Regions from separate parts of the Pseudomonas sp. 10S4 genome, predicted to be linked through region 1. Evidence: riboswitches for the same ligand, from Rfam matches in the RefSeq annotation. Region 1 holds a riboswitch; the other holds the start of a gene.

Evidence for each region. A riboswitch is a leader RNA that binds a small molecule or an ion and turns the genes downstream of it on or off. The one in region 1 is predicted to bind cobalamin.
Region 2: another riboswitch for cobalamin. It lies ahead of cobO (cob(I)yrinic acid a,c-diamide adenosyltransferase); the one in region 1 lies ahead of cobW (cobalamin biosynthesis protein CobW).

Annotation. Positions count from the first base shown of each region.
Region 1 is NZ_CP133774.1:5,000,903-5,012,329, reverse strand. Features, by position in the region: gene RHM58_RS23555 (phospholipase D-like domain-containing protein) at 42-1,688, opposite strand; gene RHM58_RS23550 (vWA domain-containing protein) at 1,876-2,421, opposite strand; partial or broken gene RHM58_RS23545 (ATP-binding protein) at 2,522-3,504, opposite strand; partial or broken gene cobN (cobaltochelatase subunit CobN) at 3,599-7,498, opposite strand; partial or broken gene cobW (cobalamin biosynthesis protein CobW) at 7,502-8,576, opposite strand; cobalamin riboswitch at 8,672-8,885, opposite strand; cobalamin riboswitch at 9,107-9,336, shown strand; gene RHM58_RS23530 (CbtB domain-containing protein) at 9,454-9,645, shown strand; gene RHM58_RS23525 (CbtA family protein) at 9,657-10,364, shown strand; gene RHM58_RS23520 (cobalamin biosynthesis protein) at 10,361-10,774, shown strand; gene cobM (precorrin-4 C(11)-methyltransferase) at 10,871-11,427, shown strand, end outside.
Region 2 is NZ_CP133774.1:3,827,271-3,838,697, reverse strand. Features, by position in the region: gene cobD (threonine-phosphate decarboxylase CobD) at 1-278, opposite strand, end outside; gene cbiB (adenosylcobinamide-phosphate synthase CbiB) at 271-1,179, opposite strand; gene bluB (5,6-dimethylbenzimidazole synthase) at 1,176-1,826, opposite strand; gene RHM58_RS17905 (cobyrinate a,c-diamide synthase) at 1,823-3,223, opposite strand; gene cobO (cob(I)yrinic acid a,c-diamide adenosyltransferase) at 3,220-3,831, opposite strand; cobalamin riboswitch at 3,911-4,144, opposite strand; gene RHM58_RS17895 (hypothetical protein) at 4,298-4,882, shown strand; gene RHM58_RS17890 (PQQ-dependent sugar dehydrogenase) at 4,953-6,266, shown strand; gene RHM58_RS17885 (class I SAM-dependent methyltransferase) at 6,404-7,057, opposite strand; gene RHM58_RS17880 (C40 family peptidase) at 7,076-7,612, opposite strand; gene RHM58_RS17875 (C40 family peptidase) at 7,778-8,401, opposite strand; gene hda (DnaA regulatory inactivator Hda) at 8,628-9,332, opposite strand; gene RHM58_RS17865 (AI-2E family transporter) at 9,563-10,636, opposite strand; gene RHM58_RS17860 (DUF2066 domain-containing protein) at 10,675-11,427, opposite strand, start outside.

The DNA.
Region 1 (11,427 bases):
CCAGCGCTTTCGCGAGCAAGCCCGCTCCCACAAGGGGTTCTCTATCGTCCGGAGAATCGCAACCTGGACAGCTGCCGCAAATCCCCTTCCAGATAGTAATCATTGGTCCAGCTGTCATCCGCCGTCAAAGGCTGGACTTCCTTGAGCGCCAGTTTCTTCGCAAAGTACCTGAACCGGTAATGCTCATAAAACCGCAACAACTCCAACCCGTAACGGTCCGCCAGATCCGTATCGCCGCGAATGATCAGGAAGTTCTCATCATTGCCGTCGCTCGCCGACACGCTGAGGTTGTGGCTGCCGCTGATGATGGTCGGCGCGTCCGTGGTGAAGTCGGTGATGATGGCTTTGGTGTGTACCAGCAGATCGCCCTTCTGGCCTTTCATGTTTTCCTTGAGCCAGCCTTCCAGCCCGGTGTTGAGCAGTGCGGTGGCGGCGAACTCGGCGGTGCGGTCAGCATGGAAACCGGTGATGCTGCTGGCGGTGTTTTGCAGGCCGTAGCGCAAAATATCGTCGTGGGGCTGGCCGAGCAACGCATTGAGGATCTCGTCGGGCAACGCAAACGCCGTAACGAACAGCACATCCTTTTTCGCCGCGTTGATGATATCGACGAATTCCGTCAAATCACCCTGGCCCGAGCGCGGCGAGAAGCCGACAAACAGTGGCTGCGTCGGGTCCATCGGGTTGTTTTTGGTCAGCCAGGTTCGCGTGGCACCGACGTCCGCCGGGTTCGCCCACACCTCCTCGAAGGTTTGCAGGTAAAGGGTGCCGATTCGCACGTCATCCAGCACATGCACCACGTTGGCCTGACGGTAGACACCGTTGGCGGTGAAATTGGTGCTGCCACAAAGCACCGCTTGCGGCTGGTGCTCGCCGCCACCATCCACTTTGCTCAGGACAATGAACTTGTCGTGGAAGATGCTGTGGGTGACGCGTCCGCGCTTGTTTGCCGCCGGGATTTTTTCCAGGCTGGCCTCGTTCATCGTGGTGTCAGAATCGCCCGGTTTCGCGTGATACAGCACCCGCACCTTGACCCCACGGGCGAACGCGGCGTTTACCTCATCGATGATCGACTCTAACTGGTACTCGTAGATGGCGATGTCCAGCGCCCATTGATCGTCCAGCGCACGCTTGATAAACCCCAACAGGCGCCCAAGCAAACCGTTTTCCAGCCATTGTTGCGCAGCGATGGGCCAGTCTTCGATGGGCAGGTTTTTGTTGGCGCTGATCTGGGCGTCGAGGTCCGGAAACTTGCGCTGGAACGCCTGACTGGCGGCCACGGCCCGGTTGAAGATCACGCTCTGGTTTTTCGGCAGGCCATTGTCGGCGGTGATCGACAGCTCCAGAAGCTCACCCAGTTGCACCGCATCGGGCGTGCCGTAGGCCAGGTGGACGCGGTAATTCATCGTCGTCCCCGGAATAACGGCGTAATCGGCCCAGCGAAACTTCTGCAGCGGCGCGATATCGCTGGGGGTGGCGGCGTATTGGGGGAAGGTATGGACCTTGCCGGGAAAGGTCAGGCTGTTGAACAGGAACTCCCAGGGTTTGTCGCCCTGCTGTTTTTCGATGGCAAACCCCAGCAAGCCTTTGCGGCGGGGATCGGCCAGGTCCATGGCCAACAACACGCCGTTGGTGCCGGCGTAGGCTTTGACGCGGAAATCATCCTGACTGTTTGCGACTAGAACGCGCATGGGTCACTCCTGTGAATGGGTTGGCTTGGTTAGCATAGGGTATGCGATGCCGATTTGGGGGGCTGATCCTAAAGCGAGAGGATGCTTTCGCGAGCAAGCCCGCTCCCACAGGGGATCTCTGTCACAGCGAAGATCCCCTGTGGGAGCGGGCTTGCTCGCGAAGAGGCCGGCACAAACACCCGAGTACTCAGCCTGAAATCAGCTCATCAATATGCCGATACTCAGCCCGCAACTCGCTAGCCATCACCTTAGCCCGCCCAAGCCGAATCGGCCCGCGCTCGATATCAATCAGCAGCCCCGGACATTCCAGCACCGGCAACCCCGGCCATTCCTTTAACCGCCCATCAGTCACCAGCAACAACCGCTGTTGCTCCGCCGGAAAGCGTTTCTGCCGAGCGCTCAACCACTGCCCCGCCTCACTCAGCGCCGCGAGCAACGGCGTGCCACCGCCCGCGCCCAGCCGATCCAGCCAGTCGCGTAAACCGCTGGAAGCCTTCAATCCTTGCACCTGCCACTTCGGCGCGCTGCCGCTGGCAGTCAGTAACGCCAGACGCGCCCGCTGCCGGTAGGCGTCGTCGAACAGTTGCGCCAACAAGCCCTTGGCATCGCTCAACGCCTGATGACGCCGGGTCGAGGCCGAAGCGTCGACGATCACCAGCCAAAGTTCGTGGGCCGAACGAGTGCGCAAATGAAACAGCAAATCTTCATGCTGACGCGGGCGCCCATTGAGCAAGGTGCCGGGCCAGTTGATCGAACCTTGGGGTGCGGCGCGGCGCTTGCCTTGTCGGCCATTGTCCAGCCGTCCGGCGCGGGGTCTGGCATTCGCCCCCGCGTCAGATCGAGGGCGAATGCCTAGGGCTTTTTGGCCAGCTCGGCACGTCACGTCGGGCGCCGACCGGGAGTGCCTGGGCGGGCATTTCGCCCCACTGGCCCTGGCCTTCGCTCGGGTTGTCGTTTTGGCTGGAGGGCGCCTGGCTTTGTTGCGGTGCCGGTGGCGTCTGTTCGCGGCGGCGATGGCGCAAGGCAAACTCGGCGACCGCGTCGATATCTTCCTCGGCAATCGCTTTTGCCCCGCGCCAAGCCGCATGGGCCCGTGCGGCGCGCAGCCAGACCAGATCGGCGCGCAGGCCATCGACACCCGCAGCAAAACAGCGCTCGGTGATCTGCGCGAGCGCTGCGTCATCCAGAGGGATGCTCGCCAATGCGCTGCGCGCCTGCTGGCAGCGTCCGCGCAGGGATTGCTGCTGGTTTTCCCACTCAGCGCAGAAGCTTTGAGGATCGCTGTCGAAATCCAGTCGCCGACGGATGATCTGACCGCGCTCGGCCGGTGCGGTGTGGCCGCTAAGCGCGACGTTCAGGCCGAAGCGGTCAAGCAGTTGCGGACGCAGTTCACCCTCTTCCGGATTCATGGTGCCGATCAGCACGAACTTCGCCGAATGCCGATGGGAAATGCCGTCACGCTCGACCAGGTTGGTGCCGCTGGCGGCCACATCGAGCAGCAGGTCGACGAGGTGATCGGGCAGCAAATTGACCTCATCGACGTAAAGCACGCCGCCGTCAGCCTTGGCCAGCACGCCGGGGAAAACTGTGCACGACCCTCGCTCAGGGCGGCGTCGAGGTCAAGGGTGCCGACCAGTCGCTCTTCGGTGGCCCCCAAAGGCAAGGTGACGAATTGACCGCTGGCGAGCAGGTCGGCGAGACCCCGAGCGAGCGTCGACTTGGCCATGCCGCGCGGGCCTTCGATCAGTACGCCACCGATTTTCGGGTCGATAGCGGTCAGGTACAGCGCGAGCTTCAAATCGTCGGCGCCGACCACGGCGGAGAGCGGGAAATGGGGGTGTCGGTCATTATTAAATCTCGGTCATGGTCGGTAGGTGCATCAGGCAAACCTCCCACAGGGGGTAAGCGTGCTAGCTGTCTTCTTCTATATCGAGCAACAAATTCTCCAGCGCCTCGCGGTACTCACCTGGCTCTTTCCACATCCCCCGCTGCTGCGCCTCGAGCATCCGCTCAGTCATATCACGCAAGGCATGCGGGTTGTGCTCGCGGACAAAATCCCGGGTCGCCGGGTCCAGCAGGTAGGCATCCGCCAGCAACGCGTACTGGTGATCGTCGATCAACTGCGTAGTCGCATCAAAAGCAAACAGGTTATCAACCGTCGCAGCCAGTTCAAAAGCGCCCTTGTAGCCATGCCGTTTGACCCCGCCGATCCACTTCGGATTCGCCGCCCGGGAACGTATCACCCGGTTCAACTCTTCCTTTAACGTGCGGATCTTCGGCAAATCCGGCTGGCTGTGATCGCCGTGATAACTGGCCACCGCTTCGCCGCTGAGGCTTTCCACGGCGGCGAGCATACCGCCCTGGAACTGGTAATAGTCATTGGAATCGAGCAAGTCATGCTCGCGGTTATCCTGATTCTGCAGCACCGCTTGCACCTGGCTCAGGCGCTGGGCGAACTGTTCACGGGCGGCGGTGCCTTCGTCAGAACCGCCATAGGCGTAACCGCCCCAGTTCAGGTACACCTCGGCCAAGTCCTCGCGGCTTTGCCACAGGCGCCCGTCGATGGCGCCCTGCACTCCCGCGCCATAGGCACCGGGTTTCGCCCCAAAAATCCGCCAACCGGCCTGACGCTGGGCCGCGTCTTCATCCAGACCCGAGGCCAGCAACGCTTCACGCTCGGCGCGAACCTTGGCAGCCAACGGATTGAGATCGTCCGGCTCGTCCAGCGCGGCGACTGCTTGCACGGCAGCATCGAACAGCCGGATCAGGTTGGCGAAGGCATCACGAAAGAACCCCGACACCCGCAAGGTCACGTCCACCCGCGGGCGGTCCAGCAAACTCAGCGGCAGGATTTCAAAGTCGTCGACCCGCTGACTGCCCGTCGCCCAGACCGGTCGCACGCCCATCAGCGCCATAGCCTGGGCGATGTCGTCGCCGCCGGTGCGCATGGTCGCCGTGCCCCAGACCGACAGGCCGAGCTGACGCAGGTGATCGCCGTGGTCCTGCAAGTGCCGTTCGAGAATCAGGTTGGCCGACTGGAAGCCGATGCGCCACGCCGTAGTGGTCGGCAGGTTGCGCACGTCCACCGAATAGAAATTGCGCCCGGTGGGCAGTACATCGAGGCGACCGCGACTCGGTGCACCGCTTGGCCCGGCGGGGACGAAACGACCGCTGAGGGCGTCGAGCAAGCCGCGCATTTCCGCGGGGCCGCAAGCGTCCAGTCTTGGAGCGACGACTTCGCGGAGGCCGTCGATGATCGCATTCACGTCAGCCCAACCCGCCTCCTGTGGGAGCGAGCCTTTGTGGTGAGGGGCTTGCCCCCGTTGGGTCGCGAAGCGGCCTCAAAAGACGGGACTGCTGCGCAGTCCAACGGGGGCAAGCCCCTCGCCACAGAGGCTCGTATCCTAAGGGGCCGGGTTGGGCTTGAGGCTGGTTTAAGGTCTGCGAAATCAGTTGCGCGGCGAACAATTCCAGACGCTCACGGGTATCACCCGCCGTGCGCCAGGCTTCATCGCTCACCTGTTGCAGTTCGGCCGGTCTTGGCCCGGTCCACGGATCGGCCAAAGAGCAATCCAGCGGATCAAAGCCCAGCACAAACGCCTTGGCCAACGCCCGCAGCAAACTCGATTGCGCACCACGCCCGTCACCACGCGGAATCCGCAGCAAGGCCAGCAACGTATCAATGCGTAAACGCCCGGTCGGCGATTCACCGAAGATGTGCAGGCCATCGCGGATCTGCGATTCCTTCAAATCACACAGGTAGGTATCCAGACGCGGCAACCAGATCGCCGCGTCGGCATCGCTATTCAGTTTTTCGTCGAGTTGCAGTTCGCGGTCGATGTGGGTGTCGCGCACCAGTTGCAGGATGTCGCGCTGCAACTCCCGGGCGCGGCGCGGATCGAGCAACTGCGCCTCGTAATACTCGTCCGCCAACAGTTCAAGGTTACGTAGTGGACCGTAGGTTTCGGCCCGGGTCAGCGGCGGCATCAGGTGATCGATGATCACCGCTTGCGTACGCCGCTTGGCCTGCGCGCCCTCGCCCGGGTCGTTGACGATAAACGGATAGATGTTCGGTAGCGGCCCAAGCAACGCGTCCGGCCAGCAGTTTTCCGAGAGCCCGACCCCCTTGCCCGGCAGCCATTCGAGGTTGCCGTGCTTGCCGACGTGGATCACGCCGTGGGCGCCGTAGGTGTTGCGCAACCAGAAATAGAACGCCAGATACCCGTGGGGCGGCACCAGGTCTGGATCGTGATAGACCGCGCTCGGATCGACCTGATAACCCCGGGCTGGCTGGATGCCGACGAAGGTCAGGCCGAAGCGCAAACCCGCAATCATCATCCGTCCGCCACGGAACATCGGATCGTTTTCCGGCGGGCCCCAACGTTCCAGCACCGCTTGGCGATTGGCTTCAGGCAGTGCGTCGAACATCAAAAGTAGTCGTCCAGCGCCAGACTTTGCATGCATGGGCGCTGGTCGAGGGTGTCGAGGTCATTGCTGACACCACCGAGCAATTGCTGGATCAACGCGGTGCCGCTGTCCGGTAGTTCGGCCGGCAGCGGGTAGCCTTCTTTATACAGCGCACGCAGGATGTTCAGCGCCGCCGCCGGCGTATCGAGACCGACGCCGTTGCCGATGCGACCATCGCGCGTCGGGTAGTTGGCGAGGATCAGCGCGATGCGTTTTTCGCCGTTGGGCACCCGCGCCAGATCGATCCAGCGCCGCGCCAGTTCGGCGACAAAGTCCATGCGCTCAGGTTGCGGCCGGTAGCAGACCACGTCGGACTGACTGCGCTCGCTGCGCCAGGCCAGATCCTTGAAGCTGATCGGCCTGCTGATGATGCGCCCGTCGAGTTCCGGCAGCGCGATGTGCATCGCCAGATCGCGTGGGCCGAGGCCTTGTTCGCTGGCGCGCCAGCCGGGTTCGTTGTCCTGGGCGCAGATCGCCTGGATCACTGGAATGTTGCGGCGAAACGGCCGCAAGTGCGGCGCTTCGGGGCTGGATTGGGCGAAACCGGTGGTGTTGAGAATGACCGCCGCTTCGACTTCGTCCAGCAAGTCCTCGACCACTGTCAGGCAGCCGGGCTCTTTCAAACTGGCCAGCGCTATCGGCAACGGGTTCAGCCCCGCCGCCTGCAAACGCTGGCAGAAAATATCGATGAAACCGGTGTTCGCCGCCTGCAAATGCGAGCGATAGAACAGCACCGCCGCCACCGGTTGATCAGCCTGCCAGTCGGCTTGCCAATCGCTCAGTTCAGCGGGGCTTTTATTCGGGTGGTAGATCGCGGTGCGCGGCAGGGTTTGCGGCTCGGCCCAGGCGTAATCGCGATCCAGCCAGCGATTGGCCAAACAGCGGAAAAAATCCAGGGCGTTGGCCATGCCGCCCTGACGCAGAAACTGCCACAGACGATCGCGGTCTTGCGCAACGACGGTGCTCAAGTCGCTGAGCTCGGGGTCCGGGCGGTCATCGCCGGGCACCAGAATCAGTTGCACACCCCGCTCGGACAGCTCGACGAGCCGCTCGACGCCGTAACGCCAATAGGCGATGCCGCCGTGCAGCGAGATCAAAATCACCTTGGCGTGACGCAGCACTTCGTCGACGTACAAGTCGACCGAAGCGTGATTCTGCACCTGCATCGGGTTAGCGAAGCGCACGCTCGGGTAGTCATCGGGCAACTGCTGCGCCGCTTCGGCGAGCAGCGCCAGGCTGGAATCGCCGCTGCACAGGATCACCAGTTCGGCGGGGGTTTGTCCGAGGTCGGCAATGTTGTCATCCGACACGAAACCGCCGGGCTGGGTCCTAAGCAAATGCATGGCTTAAACGCTGAGCGCGGCGCGCAATTGCGCTTCGAGTTGAGCGGCATCCAGTTCCTGGCCGATCAACACCAAACGGGTGGTGCGCGCTTCTTCGGCGCCCCACTGACGGTCGAAATGCCTGTCGAAACGCGTGCCCACGCCCTGGATCAGCAAGCGCATCGGCTTGTTCGGGATCGCGGCGAAGCCTTTTACGCGCAGGATGCCGTGCTTGACCACCAGTTGGGTCAACGCATCCATCAGCAGGCTTTCGTCGGCTTGCGGCAGCTCGATGGAGATCGAGTCGAAGGCGTCGATGGTCATGATCATCATGGTCGTCATCACCTTCACCGTGGTGATGGTCGTGATGGCTGTGACGGCTGTCGATGTGTTCTTCGAACCGGCGCCGAGGCCGATCACGCACGTCCAACGGCACGCGGCCGCTGCTGGCTTCGATGATTTTTACTGCGGGCGGCAGTTCTTCGGCGACTTCAAGGCGCACGCGGGCCAGGTCTTCAGGGCTGATCAGGTCAGCCTTGTTGAGGATGACCAGGTCGGCGCTGGCCAGTTGGTCGGCGAACAGTTCGTGCAGCGGCGATTCGTGGTCCAGGTTCGGGTCGAGTTTGCGCTGGGCGTCGACTTGGTCCGGGAACGCGGCAAAGGTGCCGGCGGCCACGGCCGGGCTGTCGACCACGGTGATAACAGCGTCAACGGTGCAGGCGCTGCGGATTTCCGGCCACTGGAAGGCTTGCACCAGTGGTTTTGGCAGGGCCAGGCCCGAGGTTTCGATCAGGATGTGGTCGAGGTCGCCGCGACGGGCCACCAACTCGCGCATCACCGGGAAAAATTCTTCCTGGACGGTGCAGCACAGGCAGCCGTTGGCCAGTTCGTAGACGCGGCCGTTGGCTTCTTCTTCGGTGCAGCCGATGGAGCACTGCTTGAGGATTTCGCCGTCGATGCCCAGCTCGCCAAACTCGTTGACGATTACCGCGATGCGGCGACCTTGCGCGTTGTCGAGCATATGGCGCAGCAAGGTGGTTTTGCCCGAGCCGAGGAAGCCGGTAACGATGGTGACGGGGAGTTTGGCCAGTGTTTTCATCGGATGCCCTTTGGCAAGGTGGCGGGCATACGGGACGACGACCGCGGCGAAGGATGCGCGGAAGATTTCGCCACCGGATCACCCCGCCCGGTTGTAGTGAGAATTCGTTTCGAGGCAGGTCTCCTGGCTGACGGTGTGCCTGTCGTTAGACTGGCGTTTGCTGCGCCTTCCCGCGGGCTCCATGGCTGGAGCGTGCAGTGGCGTGGCAGCGAACATCACCGTTCACAGTTGCGGGGGCAGCCGCGGCATCGACCGCGTTCCCTTCTTAGCTTCGGCAAACGCCGAAGAACCTCGAAAGCGCAAGGCTACGCATGGTGTGGGGGCGGGTCAATGTTCATGAGACGCTAGCGATCCCCTGTGGCGAGGGAGCTTGCTCCCGCTCGGCGGCGAAGCCGTCGCAAGACTTGCTTGCAACATTTGTCTGAAGGAATGAAGGGGGTCGCTTCGCAACCCAGCGGGAGCAAGCTCCCTCGCCACAAAAGCTAACTGAGAACCCTTGCCAATTGACTCCCCCGCCCCGCCCATGGTCTCCTGTGCGCCTTGTTACGGGTGCCCTTCACAGGGTGAAACGGGAAACCGGTGAATCATGTGCTTTACTCTAAAGCCATGTCAGTCCGGTGCTGCCCCCGCAACGGTAAGCGAGTGAAGAATCAGATCCACTGTGCCAGCAGTTCGGCATGGGAAGGCGATTCTTGCAGGTTCCGGCGTAAGCCTTGACCCCTCGCGAGCCCGGAGACCGGCCCGCAACACAAAGTGACCAGTACGATCACTGAATAACAAACCCGCGGTGGGCGGGCGCTGTTTAAGTCTCTGCGCGCACGCTCGCAGGGGTTTGCATGCGCTCTATTCACCCGCTGACAGACCAGAGGGAAGCGCCATGTCGATCATTAGCAGCACCGACCACAGCACTGCAAGCACCACCACAACCCTGAGCCAACGCCTGACCGCCGCCGTTTGCGCGTCGATCCTCGGCGCGTGCCTGGTGTATTTCGCCGGTTTCTCGCACATCGAAGCGGTGCACAACGCTGCGCACGATACCCGTCACAGCTCCGCGTTCCCGTGCCATTGAGACCTGCTGACATGATCAAGCGTATCGCTCAAACCGCAGGTTTCACCGGGCTGCTCGCCGCCCTGCTGCTGACCCTGCTGCAAAGCTTCTGGGTCGCCCCGCTGATTCTTCAGGCGGAAACCTACGAAAAATCCGAACCTGCCGCCGCTGTAGCTCACGAGCACACCGAAGGCGCCATGGCTGCTCACACCCACGACGCCGAAGCCTGGGAGCCGGAAGACGGCTGGCAGCGCGTGCTGTCGACCACCGGCGGTAACCTGGTAGTCGCGGTTGGTTTTGCGCTGATGCTCGCCGGCCTGTACACCTTGCGTGCACCGACCAAAACCGCTCAAGGCCTGCTCTGGGGCCTGGCCGGTTACGCGACGTTTGTGCTGGCGCCGACCCTCGGTCTGCCGCCGGAACTGCCGGGCACTGCCGCCGCCGATCTGGCGCAACGGCAGATCTGGTGGGTCGGCACTGCGGCTTCTACCGCTGTCGGGATCGCGCTGATCGTGTTCAGCCGTCACTGGCTGATGAAAATCTTCGGGGTGGCGATTCTGGCGGTACCGCATGTAATCGGCGCGCCACAACCGGAAGTCCACTCGATGCTGGCCCCGCAAGCCCTGGAGTCTCAGTTCAAAATCGCTTCGCAGTTGACCAACGTGGCGTTCTGGCTGGCCCTGGGCCTGATCAGCGCCTGGTTGTTCCGCCGCAAAAGCGATGGCCAATACCACGCATGACGGATAACAGCGCAGCGCCGACCTTAGTGGTCGGCCTGGGCTGCCAGCGCGGCTGCCCCGCCAGCACGTTGCGGGCGCTGTTGGATCAGGCATTACAGGCGCATCAAATCGAACTTCGTGCGATCAAGGCCCTGGCCAGCATCGACCTGAAACGTGATGAGCCTGGCCTGATCGAATTGGCCGCGCAGCTTGGGCTAGAAGTGATGTACTTCAGCAGCGAACAATTGGCCGGTTATCAGCCACAGCTCAGCCACCATTCGCAGATCGCCTTCGAACGCACCGGCTGCTACGGCGTAGCGGAAAGTGCCGCCCTGGCACTCGCCGAACACTTGGCCCAGGCACCGGCGAAGCTGCTGATTCCCAGGCAAAAATACGCTCAGGCCACCCTCGCATTGGCCAGTGCCGCGTAAAAACCCGATAATCCCCACCTTCGATCATGAGCAATCTTCATCTGAAGCCTTGCACAGCCCTTTTTCTCACAGACTCTTTTTTCAAAGGAACGGACGATGACCGTCTACTTCATTGGCGCAGGTCCCGGCGACCCGGAACTGATCACCGTCAAAGGCCAGCGGCTGATTCGCAGCTGCCCGGTGATCATCTATGCCGGCTCCCTGGTGCCGGCTGCCGTGCTGGACGGCCACCAGGCTGAAACGGTGGTCAACAGCGCCGAACTGCACCTGGAACAGATCATCGAACTGATCAAAACCGCCCACGCCAAGGGGCAGGATGTGGCCCGTGTTCATTCGGGCGATCCGAGCCTGTATGGCGCGATTGGCGAGCAGATTCGTTACCTTCGTGAACTCGATATACCGTTCGAAATCATCCCGGGCGTCACGGCTACCGCCGCCTGTGCTGCGCTACTGGGCGCCGAACTGACCTTACCGGACATCTCGCAAAGCGTGATCCTGACCCGTTACGCCGACAAAACCGCGATGCCGGCCGGCGAAGAGCTAGGCAGCCTGGCGCAACACGGGGCGACCATGGCGATTCATTTAGGGGTCAATCATCTGGAGAAGATCCTCGCCGAATTGCTGCCGCATTACGGCGCCGACTGCCCGATTGC
Region 2 (11,427 bases), 1.2 Mb from region 1:
GACAGCACGCCGACCTTACCGGCCCGGCGCAGACGCGGCAGCAACTGGATCGCCATCTGCGAACCGGCGACCGGCAACACCTGGGCGGCGCCGTAGTAATCACAAGCCGCCTGCTCCAGACCGTCATCGGTTTCCGGCAACCGCGCCCAGGCTCGTAACGGAATTTCAGGAATCGCAAATGGCCAGGGTGCCAGGCCACTGGACAGGTCGAGCCAATCAGCTTCGGCGATGCCGTATTCGAGCGCCGCCTTACGCAACCGGCCACCGTGCTCAAGCATAGAATTCAGCCCCCACGCAGAGAATCAGCAGCCATAACCATACGCCGCGCTGGACCAATTGCCAGCCACGGTCGATGGAGTCGGCATCCGCTGGCGCGCCTTCACCGAGTTGTGGACGCTGATGCAATTCACCGTGATAAATCGCCGCCCCGCCCAGCTCGACACCCAGCGCACCGGCACCGGCCGCCATCACCGGGCCAGCGTTCGGGCTGTCCCAGGTCGGGCCCTGGGTACGCCAGCATTTCAATGCGAGTCGGGTTTTGCCCAACAGTGCGTAGGTCAACGCCACCAAACGTGCGGGAATGTAGTTGAGGACGTCGTCGATTTTCGCCGCCGCCCAGCCGAACCGTTCGAAGCGTTCGTTGCGATAGCCCCACATGGCGTCGAGGGTGTTACTGAGTCGATAGAGCACCACGCCCGGCGCACCGGCCACGGCAAACCAGAACAGCGCAGCGAACACCGCGTCACTGCCGTTTTCCAGCACCGATTCGGTGGCGGCGCGGGCGACTTCGGTTTTATCCAGCTCACTGGTCTGGCGGCTGACCAGATAACCCACGCGTTTACGCGCTTCGTCCAAGTCATCGCTGCGCAGGGCCTTGGCCACCGGCTCGACGTGTTCGCCAAGGCTGCGCATGCCGAGGGCGCAATACAGCGCCAGAATCTCGACCACCCAACCGACATAAGGCGCCCAGGAAAGCGCCGTAACCAACAAGGTCAGCGGCAACACCGCGATCACCCACGCGGTGACGCCGTGACTGCGCCAACCGCGACCGCCGGAGTTGAAACGTTGCTCGATGCGATCGGCAAAACGGCCGAACGCCACCAGCGGATGCCAGCGTTTGGGTTCACCCAGCAGCGCATCCAGCGCAACCGCGGCGACACTCAATAACGCCACACTCATTGACTCACTCCCCAATAGTTTTCATACAGCAATTCACTGAGCGGGCGCGCCTGCGCCCAGCCTTCGAGTACCAACATCGGCGCCGGATAGAATTCCTTGACCGGACCCAGGCAAAGAACCGCCAGCGGTTTGGCACCGACAGGCAAACCCAGCAGGTCCGCCAGAGCTTGCGGCTCGAACAGCGACACCCAGCCCATCCCCAGCCCTTCAGCGCGGGACGCCAGCCACAAATTCTGGATCGCGCAGGACAGCGACGCCATGTCCATTTCCGGCAAGGTGCGGCGACCGAAAATGTGGCGTTCGCGATCATCCATCAACGCTGCTACCAACACTTCGGCGCAGTCGTTGATGCCTTCGACCTTGAGCTTCATGAACTCGTCGGTGCGCTCGCCGAGGGCTTCGGCAGTGCGGATGCGTTCTTCTTCTACTAATAACTGGATCTTGCCGCGCAGGGCTCGATCGCTGATGCGGATGAAGCGCCATGGCTGCATCAGGCCGACGCTGGGTGCCTGGTGCGCGGCTCCGAGCAGGCGCCGCAGCAATTCAGGCTCGACAGTGCCGCCGCTGAAGTGGCGCATGTCGCGGCGTTCAGCGATGGCGCGGTAGACGGCGGCGCGTTCGGCTTCGGAGAAGGCGTTGTCGGTCATGGCCGCTTCGCGAGCAAGCCCGCTCCCACATTAGATGGCGTGCTGCCTGACGAAACGCGGTCAACTGTGGGAGCGGGCTTGCTCGCGAAGGCGGCCTCAAGATCAGGCGCAAACAGAGCGGCAATCGCCGACGGATTCGACGGGAAATAAAAGTGCACATAAGAGGCTGTCATCCGCCCCTCACGATAAACCGCCTCCGCCCCGCGCCCGCCATTCGGGCTCAGGCCCCGGGCAATCGGCTCAAGCTCAGTGCTGGTCAACGAGTGATGATAGGTGTGCCCGCGCAACAAACCTTCGGGCAACTCGACCGCTTGCAACGCCAACGCCGCCAGACGTTTTTGCATCACCGCATCCCCCGCCAGCAAGCCGACCAGTTCAGCGCGAGTGCCGTCGACATCGGTTAAGGAATCGAGCAGATACAGCATGCCGCCGCACTCGGCCAGCAATGGCTTGCCCGCCGCATGGTGTGCGCGAATAGCGTTGAGCATCGAAGTGTTTTGCGACAGGGCGACATGGTGCAGTTCAGGGTAGCCGCCGGGCAAATAGAGGCTGTCTGCCTCCGGCAACTCGGTATCGCGGATCGGCGAGAAAAATGACAACTCGGCACCCATCGCCCGCAGCAAATCCAGGCTCGCACCGTAGGTGAAGGCGAACGCTTCGTCACGGGCCACGGCGATGCGCACACCCGCCAGCAACGGCTCGGCGCTGATCACATCCGGGGCGGCGAATTCGACGGCCGGTGGTAGCGCCACCTCGCAACTACTGGCCAACGCATCGGCCGCCGCATCGAGGCGCAGATCGAGATCATTCAACTCGCTGGCCTGCACCAACCCGAGGTGACGGCTCGGCAGTTCGATCCCGGTTTCCCGGGACAACGCACCGTACCAACGCAAGCCTTCGGTCAGGCTGCCTTCAAGCAATTGCGCATGACGCAAGGTGCCGACGCGGTTAGCCAACACGCCGGCAAACGGCAAGTCCGGCTGATAACGCGCCAAGCCCAGGGCCAACGCACCAAAGGTCTGAGCCATGGCGGTGCCATCGATCACGCCAAGCACCGGCACACCGAAGTGTCGCGCCAGGTCAGCGCTGGATGGCGTACCGTCGAACAAGCCCATGACCCCTTCGATCAGAATCAGGTCCGCTTCACCCGCCGCTTCCCACAACAGCCGACGGCTTTCCTGCTCGCCGACCATCCACATGTCCAGTTGATAGACCGGCGCACCGCTGGCGCGCTCGAGAATCATCGGGTCGAGAAAGTCCGGGCCGCATTTGAATACGCGCACCTTGCGCCCCTGATTGCGATGCAAACGGGCCAGCGCAGCAGTGACAGTGGTCTTGCCCTGACCGGAGGCCGGCGCGGCAATCAGTACCGCCGGGCAATGACGTGGTTGATTCACAGCTCGACGCCTTTTTGCGCTTTGATCCCGGCCTGGAACGCGTGTTTGATCACGTTCATTTCGGTGACGGTGTCGGCCAGCTCGATCATTTCCGGCTTGGCGCCGCGACCGGTGACCACCACGTGTTGCATCGGCGGACGGGCCTGCAAGTCGCTGAGGACTTGATCGAGATCGAGGTAACCGTGTTTGAGGGCGATGTTCAGTTCATCGAGCACAACCAGACCGATCGACGGATCGCGCAGCAACTCGCGGGACACGGCCCACGCGGCTTCGGCGGCGGCGATGTCACGCTGGCGGTCCTGGGTTTCCCAGGTGAAGCCCTCGCCCATCACGTGAAAACGCACTTGCTCCGGGAAGCGGCGGAAGAACAACTCCTCGCCTGTGCTGTTGCGTCCCTTGATGAACTGCACCACACCGCACTGCATGCCATGGCCCATGGAACGGGCGAGCATGCCGAAGGCCGAGCTGCTTTTGCCTTTGCCGTTGCCGGTCAGCACCAGCAGCAGGCCGCATTCGTTCGGCGAATTGGCGATGCGTTCGTCAATCACGGCTTTTTTACGCAGCATGCGCGCCAGGTGGCGTTCGTCACGATCGGGGGTATCAGTCATGGGGAGCTCTCCGTTGAGGCTGGATAACGGCGGGCAGGCACAAGAATAGATGGCAAGAAGCCTGGCATCGCCCACCGTGATGCCGCTGGATGGATCAGGCCGGTCTCCGGGCTCATGAGCGGCATTACGCCTGGCTGCGCGCCTTCCCATGTCGAGTTAAGACACAGTGGCTCAGGCGCAGCTTTCTCTCATTTACCGTTGCGGGGGCAGCGCCGGGATCGTGGTTCTTCATCTATGGAAGAAATCACTCACCGGCTTCCCTGTTTCACTCTGTCGACCGCGGTCACAGAGCACCTGAAACAAGCCGCGAAGGTTAGAGGGTTGGGGGTGGAGCGTCAATTAAAGCCGGGGCGCCATCCGGCGAAAAACTGCCGTCGATCAATTTACTGACGCCAATCTTGCGCCACACTCCCAGCAGTGATATCAAAGAGCCACAACTCACAACACAATAACAAGGGTGAGCCACATGCAAGGCATGATCATCAGCAATCCGAAGCTGGAATTCCTGCGCCCGCTGCTGGAACGCTGGTTTGACTGTATCGACCGTTACAACGCCGTGCGCGGCGATAACGACACACCTTACTGGTTCGACGAAAAAGCCAACCTCGGGCTGCTCTCGGCCGCCGCGTGGATGGCCGAAATGGTCACGTTGCAACAGACGCCGAGCCGCAAACAGACCGAAGAAGGCGAACGCAATGCCCGAGCCGATTTGTTGATTGCCAGCAGCGAAGCTCGCGCTTTTATTCAGGCCACCCAGCGTTGGCCACGGGTCAATAGCCTGAATCTGACGCAAGCCCTGGCCGATATCACCAGCGAGGCGAAGCGAATCAGCCACGCCAGCGACCTGAAACTCGGCTGCCTGTTCGCCGCGCCACAAAAAGCCCAGCACAGCGCCACCCCGGAAGAACTCCAGGACATGGTCGACGACCTGCAAAAGGAACACACCTGCGCCGTGGCCTGGTATTTCCCTTACGCCTATCGCAAGTTGCGCAACGAAGCCGGCAACTATCACCCTGGTATCGCCGTACTGTTCAAAGAGGCCCGTGGTTGACGGGTTGAACCATCGCGTCTTTTCTCTTCTCTATGATTAAGACAATGCATTCATAGGGAAGAAGATCAGCATGCTCAAGCTTCAGTTCGTTCTCGTCATCGCGCTCGCCGGAGGGCTCGCCGCCTGTGGTGAATCCTCCAGCCTGCAAGTCTCGGACGGCACCGGACCGTCGCCCAAGCTGCCAGAACCGAACAAGACCCTGATCCCTACAGTCAACATCGCCCCGGCGATCGGCTGGCCGGCCGGCACCAAACCCACTGCGGCCGCAGGGACGCAGGTCGCGGCATTTGCCGAAAACCTCGATCACCCGCGTTGGCTCTACGTGCTGCCCAACGGCGATGTGCTGGTGGCCGAAACCAACGCACCGCCCAAACCCGATGACAGCAAAGGCATTCGCGGCTGGGTGATGACGAAAGTCATGGGCCGCGCTGGTGCCGGCGTACCGAGTCCGAACCGCATCACGCTGCTGCGGGACAAGGACCACGATGGCGTGGCCGAAACCCGCACGGTATTCCTGGAAAACCTCAACTCGCCATTCGGCATGACCCTGGTCGGCAATGACCTGTACGTCGCCGACACGGATCGCCTGCTGCGCTTCCACTATGAAACCGGCGATACGACGATCAAGTCACAGCCCATTAAGGTCACCGATCTGCCGGGCGGCACGATCAACCATCACTGGACCAAAAACGTCATCGCCAGCAAGGACGGCAGCAAGCTGTACGTGACGGTGGGCTCCAACAGCAACGTCGGCGAAAATGGCCTGGCGGCCGAAGAAGGTCGCGCGGCGATCTGGGAAGTGGATCGTGCCACCGGCAATCACCGGATCTTCGCCTCGGGCCTGCGCAACCCGAACGGCATGGACTGGGAACCGAACAGCGGTGCGCTCTGGACCTCGGTCAACGAGCGGGATGAAATCGGCAGTGATCTGGTGCCGGACTACATCACCTCGGTCAAGGACGGCGCGTTTTATGGCTGGCCGTTCAGTTATTACGGGCAACACATCGATGTGCGCGTCGAGCCGCAGAACCCGGAGCTGGTGGCCAAAGCCATCGCCCCGGATTACGCCGTTGGCCCGCACACCGCCTCGCTGGGGTTCACCTTTGCCGAAGGCAGCAAACTGCCTGCACCGTTTACCAACGGCGCATTCGTCGGCCAGCACGGCTCGTGGAACCGCAAACCGCATAGCGGCTACAAGGTGATTTTCGTGCCGTTCGCGGCAGGCAAGCCGACCGGGCAGCCGGTGGATGTGCTGACCGGATTCCTTGATAAAGATGAAAATGCCATGGGCCGGCCGGTGGGTGTGGTGATTGATCAGCAGGGAGATTTGCTGGTGGCGGATGATGTAGGGAACAAGATTTGGCGGGTTTCGGCGGCTAAATAAGCCTCCAACGCCAACACACATAACAAATGTGGGAGCGGGCTTGCTCGCGAAGGCGTCATGACATTCAACATCTCCGTTGACTGTTACACCGCTTTCGCGAGCAAGCCCGCTCCCACATTTTTAATCGGTGTCAGCGCTTACCTTTTGCGGCAAAGGGTTAAACCATCACCTATCGGCAACATCGACAGATCCACCCGCACGTCATCCTTCAAAGCTCGATTGAGCACCTGTATCGCTCGGGTGTCTGCGCTCTCCGGATTTTCCTCAAGCACCCGCCCGCTCCACAGCGTGTTATCAAACACCGCCAAACCACCGACCCGCAGCAAACGCAGGGCGTGCTCCAGATAACTCGAGTAGTTAGCCTTGTCGGCGTCGATGAAGATCAGATCAAATTGCCCTGGCTGCTCCAACAGAGCCAGGGTTTCCAACGCAGGTGCCAGACGCAGATCGATACGTTCGGCCAAGCCCGCCTCCTGCCAGTAACGCAATGCAGTGGCGTTGTAATCGCCTTGGATATCGCAACAGATCAGCAAGCCGTCGTCCGGCAATGCCGCCGCCATGCACAAAGCGCTGTAACCGGTGAAGGTGCCGACTTCCAGCAAACGCCTGGCGCCGGTGAGTTTGACCAGCAACGCGAGGAACTGCCCTTGCTCTGGCGCGATCTGCCAGCGCGCCATGGGCAGCATCTGGGTTTCGTCACGCAAACGCTTGAGCAGCGGCGTTTCCCTGAGGGAAACGTCGAGCAGGTAGTGGTACAGGGAATCGTCGAGATTGAGCGTGCGAGTGGTCATGACAGCAACCTCTGCAATCTACGGGTTACGCGCCAGGTGCTCAGGCTGCAAGACGCGCTTGGCGCTCAGGTAGGCTTTCTGCCAATAGGCTTTGGACAAGCTGTCGAGCTTCACCGTGCCGCCCGTGGCCGGGGCGTGGACGAAGCGGCCTTCACCGACGTAGATCCCGGCGTGGCTGACCTGGGAGCCGCCATTGGTGGCGAAGAAGATCAGGTCGCCGGTTTGCAGGCCTTCCTTGCCGACATTGGCAGCTTGCATGCTGATCATCTCGCGGGTGGTGCGCGGCAGGGAAATGCCGGCGACGTCACGGTAGACGTAACCGATCAGGCCACTGCAATCGAATCCCGAATCCGGCGTGTTGCCGCCCCAGCGATACGGCGTGCCCACCAGACCGAGGGCGCGAAACAATACGTCTTCTGCTTCCGGGGAGAATGCTTGGGAGGAACCGAAAATAATCGGCGCGCGAACCACCGGCGCTGAGGGCGGTGGACGGCTGGCGCAGGCGCTGAGCAGCGCTGCGAAGAACATGAGTGCGAGGCGGGCCGACATCGTCATAAGCAGAACATCCTGATCTGGCTGCGGCTTTTTCTGCCGGAAAGACAGAAAAGAAAACCGCCTGCGCAGGACGCAGGCGGTTTGCCATCAATAATAGATCAGGATTCTAGCGCCTATGCGGCAAACTTCAAGTAAGACTTTAAGTTCGCCTTACATAAAGTGTGCTTACTTGCGAGCAGTGACCACAGTCGGGGCCATCGCGAGTGCGCGTTTGGCTTCGATGAAGGTCTTGCTCCAGTAGCTGTCGCCCAGGCTATCAACCCGCACGCCACCGCTTTTGCGGCTGCTGGAATGGATGAACTGGTCATCACCCAGGTAGATACCGGCGTGACTGACGCGACCGCGACGACCGTTGGTCGCGAAGAACAGCAAATCACCAGGCTTGAGCTTGTTGCGCGCTACCAACGGGGCATCCACGTTGATCATTTCGCGAGTGGAGCGCGGCAGATTCATGCCGGCCTCTTCACGAAACAGGTAGCCGATGAAGCCGCTGCAGTCGAAACCGGCTTCAGAGGTACCGCCGAAACGGTAACGGGTACCGATCAGGGACATGCCACGTTCGAGGATGCTGTCGGCCAGAACCGGAAGCTGGTACGACTTGCCATCGGCGAAGTCTGCCAGTTCTTTTTCGGTGGCCACTTCTTCCTGATACAGAACGGAAGATTGGGCGGTAGCAGAGTTTCTAACCTGCTGTTGTTGCTCTTGCTGGGACACTGGAGAGTGCGCAGCGCAACCAAACAACAGGGTGACGAGTGCGAGAGGCACGAGGGGTGCGAAGCGATTTAGCATGGGCACGACCGTGGCTGATAGTTGTAAAGAAGGCGAGACTATGCCCGCTATCAACCTCATTTGCAAATTCAATCGATCTTTTTGTGACTTCTCGGTTTCTCGTTTACATCTAAGCGCTTAAGCCCATTTTAAACATTCGCGCAGCCTGCAACCTTGCAGGAAAGCGGATTTTCTGACGCCTGAAATATGCCGAAACCCGCTACAGGCCTTTATTTACTGGGGCTAGCTACCAACCGAGGGTTTCTTTCAGGAAGGGAATTGTCAGCTTGCGCTGAGCTTGAAGGGAGGCCTGATCGAGGCGTTCAAGTAGCTCGAAAAGCGCACTCATGCTGCGAGTACCGCGGGTCAAAATAAAATGCCCGACTTCATCGGTCAGGTGCAAACCGCGACGGGACGCACGCAATTGCAGGGCACGCAATTTGTCTTCATCGGACAGTGGGCGCATCTGGAAGATCAACGCCAGGGTGAGGCGCGATTTGAGATCCGCCAGCTTCACCGGCAGTTCACGCGGCGAGGTCGACGCAGCAATCAGCAGACGTCGGCCACTGTCACGCAGACGGTTGAACAGGTGGAACAACGCCTCTTCCCAATCCGCTCGCCCGGCGACGGCCTGTAGATCATCGAGGCAGACCAGTTCGTATTGTTCGAGGTTGTCGAGAATTTCGATGCCGCGATCCAGCAACTCGGCCAACGGCAAGTACACCGCCGGCTCGCCCATTTGCTCGAAACGCAGGCAGGCAGCCTGCAACAAGTGCGTGCGCCCTACCCCGTCCTTGCCCCAGAGGTAAATCAGGCTTTCGGTCCAGCCGGCGTCGGCTTCGCATAGCCGCTCGACATAGCCGAGTGCAGCGGCATTGGCGCCTGGGTAGTAATTGATAAAGGTAGCGTCATCACGCAGACGCACACCTAGGGGCAGCTGAATCGGTTTCATGCTGACTGAACAGTTCCAAAGGAACCGTTAGTGGCCTCTGTGTAAAGTTTGCGAAGTTTATACCCGTGAGACAGCCCGCACAATGCAGCAGACCACAAGCAAAATCAAAGGTTTGCGTTAACGCACTGGTTTTATGACAGTTTCTTTGGCGGCGCATGTGACAGCCGCGAGGGAGAAGCGGGCCGACCAGGCAAGAATCCAGGCCGCCCGCTACAAGCGATCAGTCGACTTTAAAGCTCAGGCTCGTCGACGCCGCTGTACATATCCGAATCTTTATACAAATCATGCACATGACGCACCAGCACCATGATCACCGCCGCCACCGGCAACGCCAGCAGCACGCCAGTGAAACCGAACAGCTCGCCACCGGCCAGAATCGCGAAAATCACCGCCACCGGGTGCAGGCCGATCCGGTCGCCCACCAGCAACGGCGTCAGCACCATGCCTTCCAGTGCCTGCCCAACCATAAACACCGCAACGATGCCGAGCATCGGATACAAGTCACCGTGAAACTGGAACAGGCCAGCAATCAACGCCGCGCCAATCCCGATGACAAACCCCATGTAAGGCACGATCGCCGCCAGACCGGCGATAAGACCGATCAACAGCCCCAACTCCAACCCGACCAGCATCAGGCCCGCGGCATAGATCACGCCCAGAGCCAGCATCACCAGCAATTGCCCGCGAACAAATGCCCCGAGCACTTCATGGCATTCACCGGCCAGTGACACCACGCGCTCTTCGCGATCACGAGGCAACAGGCTGCGGATCTTGGCCATCATCAGGTCCCAATCGCGCAGCAGGTAGAAGCTCACCACCGGGATCAGCACCAGGTTGGCTAGCCAACCAATCAGCGCCAGACCGGACGCGGTCGCCTGACTCAGTACCACACTGACAATGTCGGTGGTCTGGCCCATGTGCTCGCTGATCGCAGCCTTGACCTTGTCGAACTTCCAGAAATTATCCGACAGTCCGAATTTCGATTGCGCCCACGGCAAGGCAGTGTGCTGCAACCAATCCAGCATCTGCGGCGCCAACTCGTACAAGCGGAACAACTGCTTGGCGAGCAACGGTACCAACACCAGCAGCAGCGTCGTGAAGATCAAGGTGAACAGCGCGAACACCGTCACCACGCCCCAGGTCCGAGACAGGCCAAGCTTCTCCAGCCGATCCACCAGCGGATCGAACAGATAGGCCAGCAGCAGCGCCACCAAAAATGGCGTCAGGATCGGATGCAACAACCAGACAAACACGCAGAGCAGGACCACCCCGCCCAACCAGAACCAACGCCGCGTATCGGCCATCTACAACTCCCTATGCTTCTATATAAAGAAAGAAAACCTTACCAACGGAATCGCAACTGCGGCACCGGCGCCAGGACCGGTGCTACAGCGGGTACCGCGCCATCGGCCGTCGGCGGAACCGGGGCGACTGGCACTGGGGCTTCACCCGCCGGCACCTCCTGCAACTTGGCCAGGGACAACTGCGCCTTCAACTGTTCGGCGCTGCCGTTAACCCGGTAAATAATGTGATCACCGTCAACACTGACCAGGTGCCCACCGAAAGGCTCCAGCAAATGCCCGAGCGCCGCGTAACGCTCCAGCGTCATGCCCTGCACTTCCAGCAACTGCTCGCTTGAAACGCCCGGTTTGACGACAAATCGCGGCGCCATGCGCTCGCTGACCGCCAGCATCACCGCGTCGGCCAAGGCAGGCACGTCGGCGCCCTGCACACTGCCAGCCTCTTTCTGATCGCCCAACCACAGATGCCACTTGGCTTGCCACTGACCACCCTCTTCACGGGCATGCACCGCCAGCAAGGCGTCGGCCCCATAGCGCTCCGACGCGTTATGCAACGGCGCAGGGTCATTGCCTTCCAGGGTTGGCGCCGTCGCGACGAGTTGTTCGCTCAGGTCACCTAACGGCAGGCGCAACGGCAAACCACGGTGTTGCGCGGCACGACGCAACGGTGCCGCACTGGCCTGAGCATCACCGACCAGGCCTGAGCCTTCGGTGGAGTCACTCAGCCACCAGCCAAGGATCGACGGCCGATTGGCGCCCCACAAAGACAATCCGGCACGGCGCAGCGCCTGCTC